DNA from 4 places in the Exiguobacterium sp. s138 genome. Region 1 is predicted to be linked to each of the others. Evidence: predicted binding sites of a transcription regulator. Region 1 holds the regulator's gene; each other region holds the start of a gene.

Region 1 (4,217 bases):
GGTTGTTAACAGACCGTGGTCTGAAGAAACAGCTTTTTCACCAGTATTCATGAGCATAAAGCAACCTGTACCGTATGTGTTCTTTCCTTCACCCGGCTCGAAGCAAGTTTGTCCGAAGAGAGCCGCTTGTTGGTCACCGGCGATTCCGGCAATCGGAACTTCAAAACCGAAGAAATGATACGGGACGGTATTATCGTAGACTTCGCTTGATTGACGGACTTCCGGCAGCATTGATTTTGGAACTGTCAGGATTTCAAGCAACTCGTCATCCCACTTTTGTTCGTAGATGTTGTACATCAACGTCCGGGAAGCGTTTGTATAGTCTGTGATATGTGTTTTACCGCCAGACAACTTCCAGACGAGCCAAGTGTCGATTGTTCCGAAGAGAAGTTCACCATTTTCCGCTTGTTCCCGTGCGCCTTCGACGTTATCCAAAATCCATTTCACTTTCGTGCCTGAGAAGTAGGCATCAATCAGGAGACCTGTTTTATCGCGGAATGTTTGATTGAGTCCCTGCGCATTCAGTTCATCACAGATACCGGATGTTTGGCGGGATTGCCAGACGAGAGCATGATAAACCGGTTTGCCGGTTTCTTTATTCCACACGACTGTTGTCTCACGTTGGTTCGTAATTCCGATACTTGCAATTTGGCTTGGTTTGATATCAGCCGTTCCAAGTGCATCCGCCATAACGGCGAGGATAGAGCCCCAGATTTCATTGGCATCATGTTCGACCCAGCCCGGTTGCGGGAAGTATTGTTTGAATTCACGTTGCGCCGAGTTCACGATTTGACCATCATGGTCAAAAATGATGGCACGCGAGCTTGTTGTTCCTTGGTCAAGTGCTAAGATGTACTTGTTTTCCATTCTAAAATCCCCCTTGAGATGTAGGTGTCAAACAAAATTAGTTTTGTAGCAGTTGATACAGCAAGACGGCTACTCCACCGCCGATGATCGGGCCGACGATTGGAATCCACGAGTAACTCCAGTCAGATGAACCTTTTCCTTTGATCGGCAGGATAGCGTGGGCAATCCGCGGACCGAGGTCACGGGCCGGGTTGATGGCATACCCTGTTGTACCACCTAGCGAGAGACCGATGACGACGACAAGAAGACCGACGATGAATGGTTTCAGTCCGTCACCAAATGTTGTCAGACCAAATGACAGGATTCCGAATACCAGGACAAATGTCCCGATGATTTCTGAAATCAGGTTTGACGGTGTATGACGAATCGCTGGACCTGTCGCGAATACACCCAGTTTTGCTGCTTGATCATCAGTCGCTTCAAAGTGTTTCATATAATGAAGCCAAACGAGTACTGCACCAATGAATGCTCCGATTAATTGACCGGCAATGTAGACAGGTACGTCTGCCCACGGTAAATCGGAATTCATGGCAAGCGCCAATGTCAATGCAGGGTTGAGGTGGGCACCACTTGAAGCAGCGATATATGCTGCTGTCATAACGGCGAGACCCCAAGCGAATGTAATGACGATCCAACCGCCGTTCTCAGATTTTGTCTTTCTTAAGACAACCCCTGCAACGACTCCGTCCCCGAGCAAAATCAGAATCATTGTTCCAATCAGCTCACTTGTAAAGTTACTCATGCAAAAACCCTCCCTTTGGATTAAAGCAAATAATGGTCTTTCCATTTAAACCTACATCTAATTGAGAACGTTTTCAATACAAATACTTCAAAACTTCAAATTAAAATTTCCTTAATTTATGTTTAAAAAAATGAGAAATGGATATTAAAAAAATCCTTTGTTCATTTTTCAATGAACAAAGGATTTTTAACGACGCTTTTTCCGTTTCTTTTTTGTACGGAAGAAGCTACTGGAGTGATCAAGAACGATATGTATCGTACTGGCGATCATAACACCGATGATAAAAGCCGGCATGGCCGCAAACCAGGAATCCACTGTGCTTGATTCAACAAGTTTCAGATACAGCGCCAAAAACAGAAGTGGAATCACGAAAGCGGCGCTGTACAACAGGCGGATCAGGTCACCGATGATCAATCCGTGTGACCAGATGGACCGGTGGGGCATGATTTTGACATAAGGCATCCAAAGGACACGTAAAGGACCGTGCCGATAGTAAGGTTCAGACTTCAAATCGAGGTCTGGTGAAAGCCAAAGGGTGCCGACGGCGATGCCGACAGCGGTTGGAAGCCAATCCGTCTGCTGCGTTGCGACCGAATACGCAACGTAGCCGGTTAGAGCGACGGTATTGACTGTATCATGTACATTTCCAGAAGGCATGAAAAAAGACCAGCTACGCTGGTCCCTCGCTTAGTGGATCGTCCGATATACGCCGATGACCTTGCCAAGAATCGAGACGTTATCGAAATACATCGGGTCCATCGAGTCATTTTCTGGTTGGAGACGTACTTGTTGATCTTCTAAGAAGAACCGTTTGACTGTCGCTTCGCTATCTTCGGTCATAGCCACGACGATTTCACCATTCTCTGCTGTGTTTTGCTGACGAACGATGACCCGGTCACCGTCTAGAATACCTGCATTGATCATGGACTCACCGTCAATCGTCAACATGAAGACATTTTCGTTCCCGACATAATGTGCAGGAAGCGGGAAATGTTCTTCGATATTTTCGATGGCTGTGATAGGAAAACCGGCCGTTACTTTCCCGATGACAGGAATGTGTACGATGGCTTCATGATCTTCTTCAGGTTTATCAAGCAATATCTCAATCGCACGTGGTTTTGTTGGGTCACGGCGAATCAGTCCGCGTTTTTCTAGACGATCCAAATGACCGTGTACCGTTGAGCTTGAAGCAAGACCAACAGCTTCACCGATTTCACGAACTGAAGGTGGATACCCTTTCAGTTTCACTTGAGCAACGATGTAGTCAAGGATTTCTTGTTGTCGTTTCGACATTTTCCGCATATGAATTGCCACCTCTTTCCGGATTGGTTTTTGAAGGTTATAGGAATACATGTTTCTAAAATCACTATAACATAGAACAAATGAGCGTACAAACAATTGTTCGACATTTTATGTTGACCGAACACCGGTTCCTGGTTTAAGATGAGTTATGCGAACAATTGTTCCGCGAACGTTTATTCTAAATCATTTTAATTTGGAGGGATTCATCATGATGCATTCAATCCGTACCCATGCCTTTTCCATTGTTTTTTATACGCTCAGCCTTGCCTTCATTCTTTTTCTCTTAACGCCTCGCCCAGATGAAAAGGTCGAACAGCTGTTAACGACTTCCGTTACAGTAGACCAGAACGCGACCGTCGAACAGGTAGCGGAAGTATACAACGACGGTTCAATGACGGACCAAGAATATGTCGAATGGTTGATTGAGAACAATGAGTTAAAGACGACACATGTCATTTCGAAAAACAAAATCGTTGTACCAATCGCGCAACAATGACAAACTGTAAAAGTTGTCAATGAACGAACAGGGGTGTGAAGTACGATGAAAGTAGTAATCTACTGTCGCGTCTCGACGGAAAAAGAAGCACAGGACAGCTCGCTTGAGCGGCAAAGATCAGAACTGTCGGGACTCGCTGCAACAAAAGGATTTGAAGTCGTGGATATCATCACGGAAAAAGAAAGTGGTTACGACGTTGACCGGGAAGGGATGTTATCCGTTCTTGATTACGTCACACGTCAAGCGGTGGATGCCGTTCTCGTAACGGATGATACGCGGATCGGACGCGGGAATGCCAAAATCGCCATTTTACATACGTTCCAAAAACATCAGGTTCAACTGATGACGATGGAATCGGATGGCGAGTATAAACTGGCGGACGCTGAAGCGATGGTGCTTGAGATCGTATCGCTCGTCGAAGAGTATCAACGGAAACTGCATAATGCGAAGATTGCCCGCGGGATGCGGCGAGCTGTTGAAAACGGCTTCCGTCCCGAACAAAATCTCAATCGGCAAGGCGAGAACGCCGGACGGAGCCGAAAAGAAGTGCCAATCGAAGAAATCGTCCGCTTACGTGAGTTAGGGCTGACATTTGCGGACATCGCCGTGACGCTGAGAGGCATGGGACACGACATTTCGAAAGCGACCGTCAACCGGCGTTATCTGGAATATAAAGAAGTCATCAGTACGTATGAATAAGGAAGCAGGTTTGGTGCGTCAGCGGCGCATCAAACTTGCTTTTTTTTAGTGGGTCTTTTACAGTAGGATTACGATTTAAAACTCATATTTGAGTCAACAGAAAGAGGGATA
Region 2 (4,217 bases), on a different contig from region 1:
CGCGGTCTTAAACGCGATGCGGATTTTACGAAAATAAGAATGGATGCACAATAAAAACCTCTCCCGCGTAAAGATGGGAGAGGTTTTCTTCGTGTTCCATCAACCGAGAGCGACATCGAGAATCATCATGACCGTGAAACCGACCATCAGACCAAGTGTGGCCAAGTCGGACCCGTTTTCAGCCTGTGATTCAGGAATCAATTCTTCGACGACGACGAAAATCATCGCGCCGGCGGCAAACGCCAAGGCATACGGCAAAAGCGGTTGAATAAAGAAGACGGCAGCAGCACCGACCATGGCAGCAATCGGTTCGACGATTGCCGACAATTGTCCGTAGTTAAAGGCCCGCCGGCGTGACATACCTTCTCCACGGAGCGGAATCGACAAGGCCGCCCCTTCCGGCATGTTTTGAATCCCGATTCCAAGCGCCAGTGTCAAGGCACCGGCAACGGTCGCGCCATCCATGTTCAAAGCGGCAGCACCGAAAGCGACCCCGATCGCGAGTCCTTCCGGGATATTGTGGAGCGTAATCGCGAGAAACAGCAACGTCGTTTTTTTCAGACCGGTCGAAGGACCTTCAGCGGTTTCGAGCGGGGCGGATAAGTGGAGGTGGGGAGTTACGAAGTCCAGCAAGCGGACAAAAAAACCACCTGCGAGGAAACCGATTGCAGCCGGCAACCAGGCAATCCCGCCGTCTTTTTCCGTAAATTCAATTGCCGGGGCAAGCAATGACCAAAACGAAGCCGCAATCATAACACCGGCCGCAAAGCCGAGCATCATATTCATGACCCGTTTTTCAATCGTCGTAAAGACGAAGACAAGTGCGGCCCCGAGTGCCGTTAATCCCCAGGTCATCATGCCGGCAAGCAAAGCTTGCACGACGACCGGAAGTCCGGTAAACCATTCCATCATATCAATCAATCCTTCTTTCAATGCCAATTCTTAAAATAAGTGCGTATCGTACAGCAGCTTCTGTCTCTTCTACCCGTTTTCGATCCGGATGATTCGTCCGAGCGGAATTTCAATCCGTGAGGACCCGCGCAAAACAAGGTACGCGCGCTCACGGTGAACCTGCTCGATGAATCCGGATGTCGTGACATAGCCTCTTTCACTATAATACGTGATTTCGAGCTCGATTCCTTCTATTAATGCTTGTTCGAGTAAGAACTGCCAAGGATACTGCAATTGTTCATCGATGACAGGAAAATCGATTTGATGTGTTTCAAGATAGTAGGCTTTGAGGAGTTGAATGTGTTCCGGCATCAAAAAGGGAAGCCATTTGAGATTTCCGCGGTCACGATAACGTGTCATGTAAATCACCTCCCGGATGTCCGCCGACGAATCGGAGCCGGCGTTTCGCGACACTTGTATCGAGGAATGACACCGCCAAACGGATCGTTCCTTTACCGTAACGTAAATTGACGTGATCGATGGCTTTTAATAACCGTTTTCGGCGCCAGACCTTTGTATTGTCTTCAAACAAGGACAATTGAAGTGTTCCCTGATCCGGGGTGAGTTGTCCAAGAGCGACTGATAGAAAGCGAACCGGTTCACCGTCAAGCCAATTCGGTTCGAACAATTGAAGAATATGACGTAATAACAGCCGTTCATCGGCGGTCGGATAAGGCAATCGGAGCTGTTTTAAAAAGCCGTCACGGGCGACATGTCGAGAGTAGCGGACGCCAAGATGGACCGTCCAACCGACCTGATTGGAAAAACGGACCCGTGCCGCAACATCACTTGCTAATTCGGCGAGAACTAAACGAATCTGTTCGTACTGGTAATAGTCACGCATCAGGGTCACCCCATGTCCGATCGTTCGTTTGGTATCCGGTGCAGTCCGGAACAAGGTCATCGGATCAATGATTGTCGGAGAACCGTCGATTCCCCAGGCATGGTGCCAAAGTTCTGCCCCGATTACGCCGAACCGTTCGTGCAGATCTTCGACCGGGGCTGCTGCCAGGTCCCCAATGGTGTGGATTCCCATTACCGACAAGTGTTGCTCCATCATCCGTCCGACGCCCCACATCTTGCGGACCGGAAAATCATGCAACAACCGAGAGACATCCGCATAACCGCATTGTGCGATACCTTCACGTTTTCCGCGTAAATCGAGGACCAGCTTTGCAATGACGTTGTTCGGACCGATTCCGATCCGGACCGGAATGCCGGTCTGTTGCCAGATTGCCGTCTGAATTTTCCAGGCTGTTTCCGTGTCTGATCCGAAAAGCCGTTCCGTTCCGCTCATGTCGACAAAGTTTTCATCAATTGAATAGATCCGGATTGCGTCGGGCGGCGCAAACTGATGCAAGACGTCCAGCACTTCGATCGATGTTTTCATGTATGCCAGCATCCGTGGTTCGACGAGCACAATCTGTTTCCGCTCACGATAAGGCAACTGCTCAATCTGATAAAGACGACTAGCTGTCTTGATTCCGAGTTGTTTTAAAGCGGGACTGGCCGCAAGGATAACCGATCCGGATCGGGTTAAGTCCGATACGACAGCAAGTTTCGTCGTTAAAGGAGGTAAATTTCGATAACGGCATTCACAACTGGCATAAAAAGAGACACTGTCGACACAAAAAATCCGTCGGTCCGGAAAAGGTAGGATCGGATTCATAGAAAACACTCCTTACTACATAAAAGAACGTTTGTTCTTATTTTTGATTTGACTATATCATGGTCTCAAGCGGTCTCAAATCAAAAAAATAAAAAAAGAGTCAATCTTTGCTACACTGGAAAAGGTGAATGCGATGTAAAGGAAAGAAGGGGAAGTACATGAAAAAACAAATCATTCAATTACCCGAGTTACCGCAACAGTTGACATCGGAAACCTTTGCGGATGTCGAAATCGATGATCCGTATCTGTATCAAACGTTGTATGAGAAAGAGACGTTGCCGGTCGAACTGACGGAACGGCTCGACGTCAATCAAGTCTGTTTTCGGAATGTCTCGTTTGCAGGACTGGTCTTTGAGCGGGCTTCATTTGAAAATGTCCGTTTTGAACAATGTGACCTGACAGGATGTCAGTTTCAGGACAGTCGTTTTCATCGGGTTGTTTTTGAGGATTGCCGCCTGACCGGAATTCATTTTGAGTCGAACACGATCGATCACGTAACAATCAAAGACTGTCAGGCCAATTACGCCCAAGTCATCCGGACGGCGTTGCGTCATGTCACACTGGAACAGACATCGATGCGGGAAAGTCATTTCTTTGAAATGAAGCCAATCGATTTCCGACTGCATGAAGTTGATTTGTCGGAAAGTCAATGGGTCGAGACGGCATTAAAAGGACTGGATTTGCGACAAGCCGACTTATCCGGCATCACGATTGATCCACGCTTTTTGCCGGGGGCCATCGTTACGGAAAGCCAGGCTATCACCTTTGCCCGGTTACTCGGACTCGTCATTCCAAGTCATGGTTAACCAGTAAAAAAAACGAAGTCCACTGTCCCCGTCATATTCGGGAGAGTGGACTTCGTTTCGTTTAAAAGGAAATGGTTTCACCGTCATCCGGGATGAGAAAATGAGCGGACAGATGGTGGGCGGCCAGAAAATCAGCAATCATATCACGGCGCAACAGGCAATGGTTGACCGACTCGAGGTGAGAGACGATGATGGTCGCTTCAGCCGCCGCCTGATGAACAGCCAGCAAATCACGCTGGGACATCGTAATCGGTTCGCCGGTCAAAAATTGTGCCGCGCCGCTGTTGACGATGATGATGTCAGGCGCATGCTGCTCGATTGCCGTCTCAACTTCTTCACACCAAATCGTGTCACCGGCGATGTAAAGTGTCGGTTCGTCCGGGTGCGTCAAGACGAGACCGGAGACGGTGCCCATCCGTTGACCGATTTCCCCGACACCGTGCCGGCCTGACGTATGGTAAACGCGGATATCACCGAGCGCCAGTCCGTTTTCAAACGACGAGACGTTCGTGAATCCGGCTTCGCGGATTGTCGCCGCATCCGCCTGGTTTTGTGCATACAGCGGAATCTGTTTCGGCAGAATTTCTTTTGCTGTCTCATCAAAATGATCGGCATGGAGGTGGGTGACGAAAATCGCATCCGGATCAAGCAGTGTCGAGACATCAACGGGCAAGTCGACGAGCGGATTCGGAACGGCGTTCGGCGTCTCTCCGAACGGCGGAAGAGATCCTTTTTTACCGAGAAACGGATCGATCAAAAATACTTGATTGGCATAGGTGACGACGAGTGTT
Region 3 (4,217 bases), on a different contig from region 1:
TCGCATCGACGTCCGGTTTGTCCATCTGTCCTAAAAACTGGCGGGCATAGGCGGACAGACTTTCGACATACCGCCGTTGTCCTTCCGCATAAATCGTATCAAATGCGAGAGACGATTTCCCGGACCCGGATAAGCCTGTCAGGACGACAAGCTGATCGCGCGGGATTTCGACATCGATGTTTTGTAAGTTATTGACACGAGCGCCCTTGATGATGATCTTGTTCTTTTTTTCTGCCAACTTAGGCACCTGCTTTCAATTCTAAGATAAGGTCACGCAATTCAGCTGCCCGTTCAAACTGCATGTCTTTCGCCGCTTGACGCATCTCTTGATCGAGTTGTTCGAGCAACGTTTCGCGTTCCGGTTTTTTCAGTTTGTTGAACTTTTCGAGTTTTTCGACTGTATCGTCGCTCTCGATCGTCGTACTGATGACACCACGGACATCCTTTTGAATCGTTTTCGGCGTGATACCGTGTTCTTTATTAAAGGCGAGCTGAATGTTGCGCCGCCGTTCCGTTTCATCAATCGCTCGCTGCATCGAGTCGGTCATCTTATCGGCAAACAGAATGACGTGCCCTTCCGAGTTTCGGGCTGCCCGACCGATCGTCTGAATCAGTGACCGTTCCGAACGCAGGAATCCTTCCTTGTCGGCATCAAGTATCGTCACGAGTGAGACTTCCGGAATATCCAGTCCTTCCCGCAACAGGTTGATCCCGACGAGGACATCGTATTTCCCGAGCCGTAAATCGCGGATGATTTCAATCCGCTCAAGCGTCTTGATTTCCGAGTGCATGTAGTTGACCTTAACGCCATGCTCCTTCAGATAATCCGTCAAATCCTCCGACATTTTTTTCGTCAATGTCGTCACGAGCACTCGTTCATTTTTCGCGACACGTTCGCGGATGTTATCCATCAAGTAGTCGATTTGACCGGTAATCGGATGAATCTCGATCGTCGGATCAACGAGTCCGGTCGGACGGATGATTTGTTCGACCATCTCTTTTGTATGTTCGATTTCGTAAGGACCGGGTGTCGCCGAGATATAAATCGCTTGGCTAACCTTTTCCTCAAATTCCTCGAACCGGAGCGGCCGGTTGTCCTTCGCTGACGGCAGACGGAAGCCGTGGTCGACGAGGACTTGTTTCCGGGCCTGGTCCCCGTTGTACATCCCGCGGATTTGCGGCAACGTCACGTGCGACTCATCGGCGACCAGTAAAAAGTCTTTCGGGAAGTAATCGATCAACGTGTACGGTGTCGAGCCCGGGGGCATTAAGTTCAAGTGACGGGAATAGTTTTCGATCCCCGAGCAGTAACCCATCTCGCGCATCATCTCAAGGTCATAATTCGTCCGCTGTTCGAGCCGCTGGGCTTCGAGCAGCATACCGTCTTCCCGCATCTTCGCGAGTTGCGTTTCGAGCTCAGCCTCAATGTTCGTAATCGCTTTTTGCAGACGGGTATCCCCCGTCACGAAGTGGGATGCCGGGAAAATCGATATGTGTTCCCGGTCGGCAATGATTTCCCCTGTCAATGGGTCCATATCACGGATTCGTTCAATCTCATCTCCGAAAAATTCGATCCGGACACACTGTTCATCGCGGGACGCCGGGAAGATTTCAACGACATCCCCCCGAACACGGAACCGCCCGCGCTGGAAATCGATATCATTTCGTTCATATTGAATGTCGATCAGACGACGCAACATCTCGTTTCGTCCCATCTCGTTTCCGACACGCAACGACAGCACGTGGTTGTTGTACTCTTCCGGATTACCGAGACCATAGATACACGACACCGACGCGACAATCAGGACGTCTTCCCGTTCGAACAGGGAAGCTGTCGCCGAGTGACGCAGCTTGTCAATCTCATCGTTGATTGATGAGTCTTTTTCGATGAACGTATCTGTCGACGGTACATAGGCTTCCGGTTGGTAATAATCATAAAAGCTGACGAAATATTCGACCGCGTTATTTGGGAAGAACTCTTTGAACTCCGAATACAGCTGACCGGCAAGCGTCTTATTGTGTGCCAAGACCAGCGTCGGCTTCTTAATCTCTTTGATGACGTTCGAGACGGTAAAGGTTTTCCCTGTCCCTGTCGCGCCGAGCAACGTCTGATGGCGTTCACCGTTCTTGACGCCTTCAATCAATTTTTTAATCGCTTCCGGCTGATCGCCACCCGGTTCAAATGGTGATACTAACTCAAAATCCATCGTATTCTTCCCCCTCATCCAGTTCACAAAATCTATTTTTATTGTACCACTTTACGAACAAATATTCGACTTTGAAGTGCTCCTCTTAGAAGTTACCCGTTTTTCGCCAAAAGAAAAAGTCCAGCCCGTAGGCTGAACTGTTTTTTGAGCTGGATTTTGATTTTGACTCACTGAAGCGTCCGGATTTTCGTCCGTTTGTTACCGGGCTCACTGACGAACAAAATCCCGAGATCGTGATGATCCTGTTCATAAAAGGCCCGCTGTGCGAACCGGACGTCTCCGTTATGATTCATGACTTCGAGACGCAGGTACGGTTTATGTTTTTGAATCGCTTCATAAAACGATTTCTCCGACTCGACGAACTCTCCGTTGACTTTATAGATTGCTTCACCCGGAACAAGCCCCATCTCGGAAGCCGGTTTCTCCGGTAACGTTCCGAGAATGACGACGCCACGTTTACCGTTCAGGAACAACGGGGTCTGGGACCGATTAAGTCGTTTCGTCCGCTGATGCAGAATCAGGTGAATCATGAGCAGGACCGGCAACCCGTACAACCAGATGTCCTGTCCGGTCAGGAAGGCGCCTGCCGCGAGCACGACAGACAACAGGAACGTGATCAGCCGCCCTTGGATCAGGGGACGGATCAGCTGGTCCGGCAACTGGCCGGTAAAGAGGAAACTGAAGCCGATCGGCAGGAACAAGACAATCGGAACGAATTCCGGAAACGACCATTGCGGAATCAAGACTTCGAGACTGCTTCCCGGCACGAAGACGATGAGTGGAATCAGCCACAGTTTGTTGGACGACAGCCCGCCGATGTAACGTCCCCGTTTCGATAAGACGAGCGACGGCGATAAATTCTTTTTCCCCCGCCAGATCAGCAACAGCAATTCGGCACCTAACGACAGGGTCGCAAGCAGCATCCAATCGCTGACGCTGACATCGCGGAGACCTTCAATCCGGTCACTCGTCATGAACCAGGTGAGACCTACCAGGATGACAAGCGGTCCGAGCGGTAAATTGAAGCGGATGATACCTGTCAACAAAATCAGGAACGTCAACACCATGAAGGCAATCAGAAACTCTGACGAGACCGTCAATGTCAGACTTACACTGATGACGGATAAGACAAGACCAACGACGAAGCCTGGAACAAGCGTTTCGAAGACATCGGTCCGTTTGCTACGCGTGCGTGAGCGGAACAGATTCCGTTCGCGTTTGACACGTCGCATACTGAGTAAAAAACTGACTAGAATTGCTAACCACAAGATTGGACTAGCGAAGAGACTAATCACTGTCCAACCGATTCCATCGAGTAATTCCACGCCCATTCAGACCTCTTTCTGTAAGTTATTGTGCAGCGACTTCCAACGCCTTGATACGCTGGACATCATTTTTTTCGTCTTCCAGTTTCTTCAGGAGACGCGTTTCCATCTCGGAAGCCGTCACCTGATCGATTTTGCCGGTCACCTCAAGCTTCGCGTCTTTTTGGAGACGCTCGACCGCCTGTTTCATCGTATCGCCAAAGTAACCGTCCTGTCCTTTCGGATCAAAACCGATCGCTTCAAGAACCAGGTGTGCGTTTTCGACAGGCTTGCCGTAATCTCCAGTCGCCAGCGTCTTGTCATCCGTCAAAATCTTCGTGACGTTAAAGTAATCCGGCTGTTTGACTTCGACCGTCGGCTTGACGCCTTTTTTATGAATCCAGTTGCCGTCCGGTGTCAGCCATTTATTCGTCGTCAGCTTCAAATCACTGCCGTCTTTTAAATCATAAGCGCTTTGGACGATTCCTTTTCCGAACGATTTCGTCCCGACCACTTCGGCACCGGCGCCTTCTTTTAATCCGGCGGCCAGAATTTCCGAAGCCGAGGCCGATCCGCTGTCTTCAAGGACAACGAGCTTATAAGGTTTCTTCTCGTCCGCTTTCCCGAATTCCTGCGTCCGTTCCCCTTTGTTGTCCTCTACCTGGAAAATCGGTGTCTCTTTCGGAATGAACGGCGCAATCATTTG
Region 4 (4,217 bases), on a different contig from region 1:
TGTCGCAAGCTAATTTCTTTTGAACTACCTCCACCTACGCTACGCTAAGAGGTGGAGGATTCCTGAGTTATCCGACCTATCGGTCGAAAAATGATCAGGCTAACCCCGTCGTCCCGACGGTTGAAGAAGCTAAGATACGTTCCGCTTCTCGTTTGAGATTCAGTCCTGCGTTCACGTCCCGGTCGTGGTGGATCCCGCAACTCGGGCATGTCCATTCTCGCAAGCCGAGATGTTTCACGTCTTTGTGTTGATGGCCGCAACTCGAGCAGAGTTGGCTCGATGCGAAGGTCTTTCCGACCTTCACGACGGTTTTGCCATACCAGTCCGCCTTGTATTCCAGCATACGGAAGAACTCTGACCAGCTGACGTCAGAGATGGCCTTGCTCAACTTGCGGTTCTTCTGCATGATTTTCACCTGCAAAGTCTCGATGCCGATGACGTCGTGGTTTTTGACGATCTCGGTCGATACCTTGTGCAGGAAGTCAGTGCGCTTGTTGACGATCTTCTCGTGGATACGGGCAACCTTACGCTTCTGCTTCTGATAGTTCCTCGCCTCGGAAAGCTTCACTTTCTTGGTCAGGGCGATGCGTTGACGGCGGGAGAGCTTACGTTGTTCGCGCGCCAACTTCTTCTCAAGCGAACGGAAGTAACGGTCGTTTTGGTACACCGTGCCGTCCGACAGGATGGCGAAGTTCTTGATTCCGACGTCGACGCCGACGGATGAACCGGTCTTCGGCAGTTCGTGAATCTCCTGCTCGACGAGCAGGGAGACGAAGTATTTCCCTGAAGCGTTACGTCGGATCGTGGCGTTCAAGATACGACCTGTGATCTGTTTTGAATGGGCGAAACGTACCCATTTCAGCTTTGGAAGTTTGAGCTTGTTTCCGACGATTGACACTTCAGGAAGCTGATTTTCGCCTTGGATGTTGGTCTTGAACGACTGCACGGGATTACGCTTCGACTTGAATCGAGGACGTTCGTTCTGCTTCTTGAAGAAGCGGTCAAACGCATCGGCAAGATGTTTGACGCTGATCTGAACAGATGTGCTATCGACTTCCTTCAACCAGTCGAACTCCTGCTTCAACAAAGGAAGCTCTTTGGAACAAGAACCGTAGGACAGTCCTTTCCCAGTGGTCTTGTATAATTTCTCCCACTTCGCCAGGAAGTGGTTGAAGACGAAGCGCGAGCACCCGATCGTCTTCGCGATCAGGATTTCCTGCTCTTTCGTGGGATAGATTCTGAATTTGTAGGCTTTGTGCTTCAACACCATTTTTCACCTCCCTTAAAAGAAATATACCCGAAAGGGAGGTTGGCGATTCATCTCCCACTTTCACTTCGTTTAGAAGTGGGCGTATTCTCGCCTAATTTTTGATAAAGTAGAAGGCAGACTCGATTGATTCGGGTCCGCCTTTTTTGATGTTTGTTTCGGATTCAGATGACATACTGCGCTTCCTTTTTGTCGATAATATTGCGAATCCGATTTTCCGTCACCTGATACGTCAGTGCCAAGCGTCGGATTGACTGTCCTGTTTGGTAACGGTAGCGGATAGCCCGAATCTGCCGGGGCGATAATTCGATGTGTTGACTGAGCAATGATTCGAATTCATCAAGTAATGACGCATATGCCTGGTTCGTCGACGGTTTAACGGTCAAATTGTCGATGTTGTCGTTCAAGCAGTTTCCATCTGCCCGGATCACCCGCTCTTGTACCGCTTCGCCATCAATAAATGTTTTTGCGACAAGTTCTCCAACGTAAAACCGTTCGCCCCGTCCTTGCTGGTATAACGTGACTTTCCGGTACCCTTCCTGATTGATCCGTGGCCGTAAGACGACACCTTTCCGTCGTTGTTTCACCCCCCGGCTCGTCTCGATGATCCGGTCAAGCGAGCGGACATTTCCTGCTGTCGAAACTTGATACATCCCTTCATACCCTTCTATCATCTTCCAATGCTCCATATGATAAATGACCTCCATTCGGTCCTGACACGATGACATTCCTTACTGTCATTATATCATTTTACGAACAAACGTTCTAATGTGAACACTCTGTTTTTCTATGCTAGTATTAACAAAAAAAGGAAGAGGTGTCAGGGATGAAGTTTGTGCTATTACTCGGTCCGCAAGCCGTCGGCAAGATGACAATCGGTCAGGAACTCGAGCAAAAAACAGGAATGAAATTATTCCACAACCATCAGACGATTGACCTGCTACATCCGTACTTTGACTTTACGAAACCGGCGCACCATAAGCTGAAGGACTTGATCCGGCGGGAGATGTTCAAAGAGATGGCCGTCAGTGATCTCGAGGGGGTCGTCTTTACGTTTTTATGCCTGTTCGGTGTCGAAGGTGGAGGTCTCGAATTTATCGAGGAGACCGTTCAGCTGTTCGAAGAAGCCGGTGCCGAGGTCTTCATCATTGAACTTGAAGCTGCCCTGTCAACCCGTCTTGCCCGGAACCAGACGGAAAACCGCTTACTGCATAAGTTTACGAAACGGGATATTGCCGCGTCGGAAGCCAACCTGCTTGAAACAGCCGAACACTACCGGACACATTCACTTCCGGGTGAGTTGCTGTATCCGAATTACTTACGGCTCGATACTGAGGGGCGCTCAGCCGCCGAGAGTGCCGACGCCATTTGCCGACACTTCAACTGGTCGACACGTTTGGTCGAACAATGACCAGGTCCAAGCAGACGTATTTGCCGGTTTTCCTGACGCTTGGTTTGCTTCTGTTCAATATGCTGACTTCCTACTTGCTGAGCGGAAAGTTTTTTCCGAACTTGAGCCTGTGGGTGCCGATCGGTCTCAACGTGTTGGTCGGACTCGGCTATATCGTTTCGCTGGTAATGGGTCTCCGGTCGACAAATAACTACGTCAAATGGTTCAGTATGTTGGCGAACACCGCCTTTTTGCTGTCACTATCGGTCATCACCTTTATGTTGTTACTCGCGAACGGCATTTCAGAGCCATAATACTGCACACGAAAAACCGTCTGTTCAGAAGCTTATTTTCTGAAGAGACGGTTTTATTTTGACCGATTCAAAAAAATCGTCGACACCACTCGACTTCTACAGGAAAAGGAAGCGTGCTTCCGTCAAGAACAGGCGAGACCCGGTCGTCCGAGGACGACCGCGGCTTGCGTTCCGCCTGAGAAAAGCGAGTGGTGGAAAGACGATTCTTGGCTCTCTTTGTTTAATGATTTTCACCACTTCAATGCGTCAAGTCACGACGAAAGACTGGACCGTCCTTATAAAATCCATTCTCAAGCCAAATCTCTGCTTCTCCGCCCTCTCCTGTCACGAATGGCAACAGCAACGTCCGCGCGAGATACGAAAGGATGACGGTCAAGGCTTCTTGGATATAGCCGTCTCGATCAGACGGATCAATTGTGTCATAGCTGAGTTGCTGACCGGTTAATTGAATCAGAGCGACCTGTTCGTTCTCTCTTTTCTTCAGTACCCAGATACATCCGTTGGCAGTATCCGTAGCTGTAATCGATAACCGGGATGTCGTAAAGTCCGGATGGCGACCTTTCATGTTGTTTCCTCCTTCGTGACATCAAACTCTGTCGTCGCATAGGCTTCTCCGTTAATTAAAATCGTCACTTGATGTGTTCCCGGATAATGGACCCGTGTCGTCAAATTCCGGAACGACTGCCGCTTCGCAAACGTCTCCCGTCCCGTTACCTGCCGCTCACTGATCCGAAAGACTTTTTGACTCGTCCCCCGTTTTTTGACGTAGTCGATCGCATATTCAATCCGTAGGACTTGCGGTTCGGTTGTCGTCACGTGAAAGGAAAAAGCCAGTTCTCCGCCAATTGCCAGTGTCGGTGTGACCGTCAGTTCGTCGACGGTCACGGTTCCCCGCGTAACGAGACCAAAGGCTTTTAAGACATCCCGGTGGCCTTGTTTCAACAGAGTTCGTGAGGCATGCCGTAAAATCCAGTCCGTATGCGAATGCGTTCCGAGCCGCTCCAATCGTTCAATGACGAGTTCCGGATGGGTCTTTGCGATATCATTCAAGTGATTGGCAACACTTTTTCGGACGTATAAGGCGTCGTCTTCAAGCAATGAATCGAGAATCGGCAGGACCGGTCTCGGATCGGCAATCAGTGAGGGAATCATCTGTCCCCACGGTAAACGGGGGCGTGTCCCTTCCGACGCTAATCGTCGGACATGCTCGTCACTCGACTGACTCCATCGCGTCGCCACCTCTAAA

What was found. Region 1 encodes LexA, which represses DNA repair genes until DNA is damaged. Its sites were predicted from a motif close to CGAACATATGTTCG; they were not measured.
Region 2: the regulator LexA is predicted to act here: its motif matches at 2,645-2,658, upstream of KNP91_RS14140 (Y-family DNA polymerase).
Region 3: the regulator LexA is predicted to act here: its motif matches at 2,262-2,275, upstream of uvrB (excinuclease ABC subunit UvrB).
Region 4: the regulator LexA is predicted to act here: its motif matches at 2,021-2,034, upstream of KNP91_RS14365 (NUMOD4 domain-containing protein).

The regions. Positions count from the first base shown of each region.
Region 1 is NZ_JACSMW010000001.1:439,943-444,159, forward strand. Features, by position in the region: gene glpK (glycerol kinase GlpK) at 1-867, opposite strand, end outside; gene KNP91_RS02240 (MIP/aquaporin family protein) at 905-1,609, opposite strand; gene KNP91_RS02245 (metal-binding protein) at 1,796-2,266, opposite strand; gene lexA (transcriptional repressor LexA) at 2,297-2,911, opposite strand; gene yneA (cell division suppressor protein YneA) at 3,120-3,407, shown strand; gene KNP91_RS02260 (YneB family resolvase-like protein) at 3,453-4,106, shown strand.
Region 2 is NZ_JACSMW010000008.1:76,383-80,599, forward strand. Features, by position in the region: gene KNP91_RS14125 (heavy metal translocating P-type ATPase) at 1-37, shown strand, start outside; gene KNP91_RS14130 (ZIP family metal transporter) at 100-912, opposite strand; gene KNP91_RS14135 (YolD-like family protein) at 982-1,311, opposite strand; gene KNP91_RS14140 (Y-family DNA polymerase) at 1,295-2,620, opposite strand; gene KNP91_RS14145 (pentapeptide repeat-containing protein) at 2,779-3,426, shown strand; gene KNP91_RS14150 (MBL fold metallo-hydrolase) at 3,488-4,217, opposite strand, start outside.
Region 3 is NZ_JACSMW010000003.1:179,282-183,498, forward strand. Features, by position in the region: gene uvrA (excinuclease ABC subunit UvrA) at 1-238, opposite strand, end outside; gene uvrB (excinuclease ABC subunit UvrB) at 240-2,207, opposite strand; gene KNP91_RS08220 (PDZ domain-containing protein) at 2,375-3,538, opposite strand; gene KNP91_RS08225 (S41 family peptidase) at 3,558-4,217, opposite strand, start outside.
Region 4 is NZ_JACSMW010000009.1:19,959-24,175, reverse strand. Features, by position in the region: gene KNP91_RS14375 (hypothetical protein) at 1-13, shown strand, start outside; gene tnpB (IS200/IS605 family element RNA-guided endonuclease TnpB) at 95-1,267, opposite strand; gene KNP91_RS14365 (NUMOD4 domain-containing protein) at 1,432-1,956, opposite strand; gene KNP91_RS14360 (AAA family ATPase) at 2,094-2,678, shown strand; gene KNP91_RS14355 (hypothetical protein) at 2,636-2,971, shown strand; gene KNP91_RS14350 (hypothetical protein) at 3,210-3,536, opposite strand; gene KNP91_RS14345 (DNA alkylation repair protein) at 3,533-4,217, opposite strand, start outside.